One region of the Clostridium sp. 10cd* genome, then DNA from elsewhere that is predicted to be linked to it. Evidence: a T-box and tRNA genes for the amino acid it is inferred to sense, from the RefSeq annotation. Region 1 holds a T-box; the other holds one or more tRNA genes.
What was found. The T-box of region 1 lies ahead of leuS (leucine--tRNA ligase). A T-box ahead of a tRNA ligase gene usually reads a tRNA of that ligase, here a tRNA-Leu.
Positions count from the first base shown of each region.

Region 2: it encodes a tRNA-Leu, which carries the amino acid that the T-box ahead of leuS (leucine--tRNA ligase) is inferred to sense. The anticodon was not compared.

Region 1 covers NZ_CP172347.1:2,455,832-2,459,257, forward strand. The annotation lists gene gltA (NADPH-dependent glutamate synthase) at 1-658, shown strand, start outside; gene ACG3M1_RS12145 (hypothetical protein) at 1,012-1,254, shown strand; T-box leader at 1,310-1,508, shown strand; gene leuS (leucine--tRNA ligase) at 1,552-3,426, shown strand, end outside.
Region 2 covers NZ_CP172347.1:1,702,475-1,705,900, forward strand. The annotation lists gene ACG3M1_RS08360 (metallophosphoesterase) at 1-141, shown strand, start outside; gene ACG3M1_RS08365 (DUF2974 domain-containing protein) at 244-1,347, opposite strand; tRNA gene ACG3M1_RS08370 (tRNA-Leu) at 1,657-1,744, opposite strand; tRNA gene ACG3M1_RS08375 (tRNA-Cys) at 1,753-1,826, opposite strand; gene ACG3M1_RS08380 (pyridoxal-phosphate-dependent aminotransferase family protein) at 2,596-3,426, shown strand, end outside.

The DNA of each region.
Region 1 (3,426 bases):
TATGCCGGGAGAAAACCTGAAGGGTGTGTATTCCGCAAATGAATTCTTAACACGCTGCAATCTGATGAAGGCATATAAGGATGGTGTGGATACACCGATTCAGCATCCAAAACGCGCCGTGATCGTCGGTGGCGGTAATGTGGCGATGGATGCGGCACGCTGTGCAAAGCGTCTGGGTGTTGAGGAAGTAACCATCGTATACCGCAGAAGCATGGATGAGCTGCCTGCCCGTAAGGAAGAGGTGGAGCACGCCATGGAAGAAGGCATTGTCTTCAAGCTGCTGACCAATCCGGTCCGTGTGCTGGGAAATGAAGACGGCTGGGTATGCGGTATGGAATGTGTGTCCATGGAGCTGGGAGAACCGGATGCCAGTGGAAGAAGACGTCCTGTGGAAATCAAGGACAGCAACTTCGTGCTGGATGTTGACTGTATGATTATGGCAATCGGAACATCGCCGAATCCGCTGATTCGCTCTACAACAGAGGGCCTGGAAACCAATCGCAAGGGCTGTCTGATTGCAGATGACAACGGTGCAACCACCAGAGAAGGTGTATTTGCCGGCGGTGATGCGGTAACCGGAGCTGCCACGGTCATTCTTGCGATGGGCGCCGGGAAAACAGCTGCTGCAGCAATCGATGATTATATTCAAAATAAATAGCGAAATCAGATAAACTCGGGAATTGTCTCTTCTTCCCGAGTTTTGTGGAAAGAGAAAGAAAAACGTGGAAGGGTTTACAATCGGAGTAAAAAATGTTACTATATAGACAGGAAATAAGTACCTTATTTCTGTTATCATGATACTGGCTCTATTGTGATAACCTTGAAAGTTGTGTATTCTTTACATTCCTTCCTTTTATTGTAAACTACACGATTTCAATTACTTTTATTCATATCGATTTCCTTTCGATAACCTAATGAAAAGGGACGTGGTGATGCGCGTCCTTTTTCAGTTGCCTGCGATTGCGGTTGTTTTTCCTTCCAATTTCTGCTATTCTAGTTTCAGGTGATGCTATGAAATCCAAGAGGAATAAACTGATCATCGGCGGTGTGGCAGGTATCGTCGCCATGTTTCTGCTGTCGCTTTTTCTACCTGCTTTCCAGCCGTTTGCCAAGGCAGGGGCACTGGTGATTTATGCACTGGTAAATTATGTGCAGATCAAAGAGATGAAGCGTAACGGTCAGGATATTGAAAAACCGGCGCTTTTTACGGCAGCTGTACTGATCATTGTCGGCTATCTGCTGTTTTTTACATAGAAAATGGCAGTGAACGATTGACAAAGGATACCCAAATTGGATATACTATTGAAGTATAAAGGCTGAGAATTAAAGTAGTACCTTGCGGAAGTGTCACAGAGAGTCGGTGTTGCTGAGAACCGATACATGAAAGCTTGCGGAACTTGTTAAGGAGCTGATAGCTTGCTATCCGTTTGACTTCGCGTTAAGAAGAAATGAAGGGCACTTGTACAAGTGAACTAAGGTGGTACCGCGTTAATTATGACGTCCTTAGAGATAAGGGCGTTTTTTATTTGATATGTAAAGGAGAATGCAGTTATGAATTACAACCATCAGGAAGTAGAAAAAAAGTGGCAGAGCTACTGGCTGAACAACAAAACCTTTGCCTGCGATGCATGGGATTTTGATAAGCCGAAGTGCTATGTTCTGGATATGTTCCCATATCCGAGCGGAAACGGACTTCATGTCGGACATCCGGAGGGCTATACCGCAACGGATATCGTATGCCGTATGAAGCGTATGCAGGGGCACAATGTCCTGCATCCAATGGGCTGGGATGCCTTTGGATTACCGGCAGAGCAGTTTGCCATCACAACAGGAAATCATCCTGCAGAGTTCACAAAGATGAATATCGATCATTTCCGTGAACAGATTCGTGCGCTGGGCTTTTCCTATGACTGGGATCGTGAAATTTCCACGACGGATCCAAGCTACTACAAGTGGACACAGTGGATTTTTCTGAAGCTGTATGACAAGGGACTTGCCTATGTGGATGAAATTCCTGTCAACTGGTGTCCGGAGCTGGGAACCGTGCTTGCCAATGAAGAGGTCATCGACGGCAAGAGTGAGCGTGGAGGCTTCCCGGTTATCCGCAAGCCGATGCGCCAGTGGGTATTGAAAATCACAGAATATGCAGAACGTCTGCTGGAGGATCTTGAGCTGTGCGACTGGCCGACCTCCACCAAGGAAATGCAGATCAACTGGATTGGAAAATCCAAGGGTGCCAATGTCGTGTTCAAAATCAAGGATACAAAGAAGGAATTCACCGTGTTTACAACACGCTGCGATACCCTGTTTGGGGCAACGTACTGCGTTATGGCACCGGAGCATCCGTATGTGGATGAAATTACGACGAAGGAACAAAAGGAAGCAATTGATGCATATAAAACAGCATGTGCTACGAAATCCGACCTGGAGCGTACCGAACTGAACAAGGAAAAAACCGGTGTCTTCACCGGTGCCTATGCGATCAATCCGGTAAATGGAAAAGAAGTGCCAATCTGGATTTCCGATTATGTGCTGGCAAGCTATGGAACCGGAGCCATCATGGCGGTTCCTGCACATGATACGCGTGACTGGGAATTTGCCAAGAAGTTTGGCATTGATATCATTCCGGTTTTAGAGGGCGGCGATGTGACACAGGAGGCTTATACCGAAGATGGTGTGCATATCAATTCCGGATTCCTTGACGGTATGGGAAAACAGGAGGCAATTGATACGATGATTGCCTGGCTGGAAGAGCATGCATGCGGCTGTGCCAAGACGACCTATAAGCTGCGTGACTGGCTGTTCTCCAGACAGCGTTACTGGGGAGAGCCAATCCCGATCATACATATGGAGGATGGTACAACCCGTACGGTGGATATCGATGAACTGCCGCTGGAGCTGCCGGAAACAAAAAACTTTAAGCCGAGTGGTTCCGGAGAATCCCCGCTTGCACATTGTGAAGACTGGCTGAATGTGGAAATCGACGGAGTGAAGGGAAAGCGCGAAACGAATACGATGCCGCAGTGGGCTGGCTCCTGCTGGTATTATCTGCGCTACATCGATCCGAAAAACGATGATGCGATTGCGGCAGAGGAGCTGCTGAAGCACTGGCTGCCGGTTGATCTGTATGTCGGTGGTGCCGAGCATGCGGTTCTGCATCTGCTGTACGCACGCTTCTGGCACAAGGTGCTGTATGACTGTGGTGTGGTGCCGACAAAGGAACCGTTCCAGAGATTGTTCCATCAGGGAATGATTCTGGGAGAGAATAATGAAAAAATGTCAAAATCCAGAGGCAATGTTGTAAATCCGGACGATATCGTGGAAAGCCATGGTGCCGATGCACTGCGTGTCTATGAAATGTTCATGGGACCGCTGGAGGCAGCTCTGCCTTGGAGTACCACAGGTCTGGATGGGGCAAGAAGATGG
Region 2 (3,426 bases), 750 kb from region 1:
AGAATCCCGTACCCAAGAGCATATGGCAACTATGATGTCGGCTATCGCATGCTGGTATCGTCAGGAGCAGGCACATGGGGCTTTCCGATGCGGGTCGCATCCCATAATGAAATTTTGTTCGTTACGATACGGCCAAAGTGATGCATGCAGGATACAAAAAAAGAGAATGCAATTTCAGTATCGTTCACTGGAATTTGATATTCTCTTTTTACTCGCTTGTGCATGGGATTGAAGAACACGTAATCAGTCTGTAGGCTTTCCGTTTTCAAGATTTGTCTCGATGGCACTTTTCGCACTGGACAACAGCTTCAGGATGATATCGGAAAGCATCTTTTTAGTCTGCTTGTCCGTGCGGTTTAATGCTTTCAAAATCAGAGCAGTGCTATGCATCCGGTTTTCATTCATTTCCTTAAAGGAGGCGGCATTGGTGTTGCTGAGTATCTGAAACACAGCATCCGTGAAGGCTTCTCTCTGGGAGCGGTCCAGCTCACTGATCCAGTGCTTGATGGTGCTGTCCAGAACGATGCTCTGGCGATCTAACGCATCCAGTCGTACGAAATCAGGACCAAGCACCTCCCAGGAATAGGGGTCATGCTGCCATAGGGAAATCTGTGTACTGGAAATCACAGTATAATGCTCCTCATGCTCCATCAGCATACCGACAACGCTGGATTGTGGAACAAAGGTTTCTATACGCTGTGCAATAGAGCGATAGCCTGCTGCTTGCAGCGTTTCTGCGGAAAAACCCGGGCCGTCGTGATTGTATACCCGCTGTATCCGATTCTGTATAGCGAAAGAACAAAATGCAGCTGCATAGACCGCAAGGTTTCCACCCTTGGAATGCCCGCATAGGATTATACGCCGATCGGGATATGCAATTGCCATCGCCTCCAAATACTGTACCGCTTCCTTTTGGGAGGGAATGGTGTCCAGAAAGGTCATATTAAAATCCTCTTTCCATCCAACAAGTGTATTATCTGTTCCGCGATAGGTTATCAGCATGACATCATCCTCCAGCAGACAGGTGAGGGCATAAAACTGTTTTTCCATAGAGGGATCCAGATGGTCGACATATCCGCATAGTATTACATTCCCATATCGGTTGCCTTCTGCCATTTTATGCAGCAGCTGCAGGTCTTCCTTTACGCGGAAGTGAATTTCCTCCGGATTTATCGCCCTTATAATTTCAGAAGCACGCTTGACATAGAGCATATCCTGTTTGGCAAACACCGGCTGCAGTCGCAGATAGGATAGACAGCTGCATATGAGGGTATCCACTGCACAGCAGGGAACTTTTGAAAACGTTAAATCATTTCTCCATGTAAGATAATCAAACAGATTGCTCATACTATCATTCTCCTATATTTTTTCAGGTGTATCCATTACCACTTTGAAGGTGGTCTGCTCTGGAAGCAGGTGCTTATTGTTTTCATGAGGGAGGACCTGCATGTAAGATACCTCCATAAAACGCTGTGTCGCTTTTTCCTTCATTCACATTTTCAGTCAGCACAATAAGGTGAAAGAGGTTGTATGCGGTGAAGACTGTATAAGACAGGTTTCTTGCTGAATCGTCCACCGTTCCCTGAAAATAGTTCACATAGCACTTCCATAGTATTTATATAAAAAAAGTCCTTTTTCAAGGACTGTTTTTCTGAATGGTGGGAACGGTGGGACTTGAACCCACACGGGATTAACTCCCAACGGATTTTAAGTCCGTTGCGTCTGCCTATTTCGCCACGATCCCAACAAAAATGGAGGTTCCGATCGGATTTGAACCGATGATCACAGAGTTGCAGTCTATTGCCTTACCACTTGGCTACGGAACCATCTGACATATTCTTTTTGAAACATGTTGCTTTAATATTATACAATAATTTTTAGAAATTGCAATAGGCATTTTGCCTTTTTATAGCTTTTTTTGGAAGATTTGTCACTATTCACGGATCTAATTGCAGATAATAGCATAGATAAGGGCAAAAACGAAATTACGTAGGGCAGTAAACTCATACAGAAAGGAGCACACGCTATCATATCACTGATTGATTTGTTATACCTACATGAATCATAACCTCCCATGTTTATGAAGAAACAGGAGATTAAAACAAGAATATCGAGATTGGCGCAAGCACTATAAAATATTGTAGAAAACAGCAAGCAGGGATTTTCACAGGCTTTTACTTTAGGTTCGTTGCAAAAGGGAGAATTCAAATTTTATTGATAAATTACGATAGGATTGCATTCTCCTTTAGTTAAAATTAACCACAATCGAGTAAGAACCTTTCCACAATATGGCTTTTTAACATACTCATAGAACACAGGCCAATCAAGCTGACGGACCACAGCTGATAAAAGTAGCTGATTACAGTCCTATACATATGATTAAATAGACACCGCGCTTTTCTTTCTGTACATGTACCATAGAATCAAAATATCCAAAGGATGGGAATGAAAAAGAATCTGTCCAAATCTTTTTGTTCGTTTCAAAATGAGAAATACATTTTAGAATATGAACAAAATATGATTAAAAATTCAGTTGTATTTTTCTTATTTGCATAATATAATCTAAAATATGAACAAACAACTGGAGATGATACTATGAAATTGTTCACAGTGGGACCTGTTGAGATGTATCCTGAAACATTACAGGTCAGCGGTACACAGCTGCCATACTTTCGCAATGATGAATTCTCATCCATCATGAAGGAAAACGAACAGCAGCTGCTGACCTTATGCGGCTGTCGTAAAGGAAGAGCATTATTTCTGTGCGGCAGCGGAAGTGCAGCAATGGAGGCGGTTGTTGCCTGCAGCTTTCGCAGACAGGACAAGGTACTGATACTTCGCGGAGGGAGCTTTGGCGAGCGCTTTGTGCAGCTGTGCAGAATTTACGGGATACCCTATGATGAGCTGTGTCTGCAGGAGCTGGAGGCATTGCGAAAGGAACACCTGGACGCTTTTTTTCAAAATGAATATTGTGCCCTGCTTGTCAATCTGCATGAAACAAGCACCGGACAGCTTTATGATATTCAGCTGCTTTCTGCATTTACGAAAGCAAAGAATATGTATCTGATTGTGGATGCCATCAGCAGCTTTATGGCTGATCCGCTGGATATGGACCAAATGGGAATCGATGTCTTGATTCTTTCCTCTCAGAAAGCACTGGCATTGTCCTGTGGATTGTCGATGGTGGTTTTGCAGGAATCCTTCTATCGCGATATGGTCGAGCCCAAAGATGATATCTGCCTGTATTTGAGCTTAAAGGAGCATGCACGCAATATGGAGAGGGGACAGACTCCCAACACACCGGCAGTGGGTATCCTTATGGAGCTTCATGAGCGATTGCAGCACTTACAGGGGGATGGCTTTGTCCTTGAACAGCAGCGGATCGCAACGCGTGCTGCCTACTTTCGAAGCAGAGTTCAAAAGCTG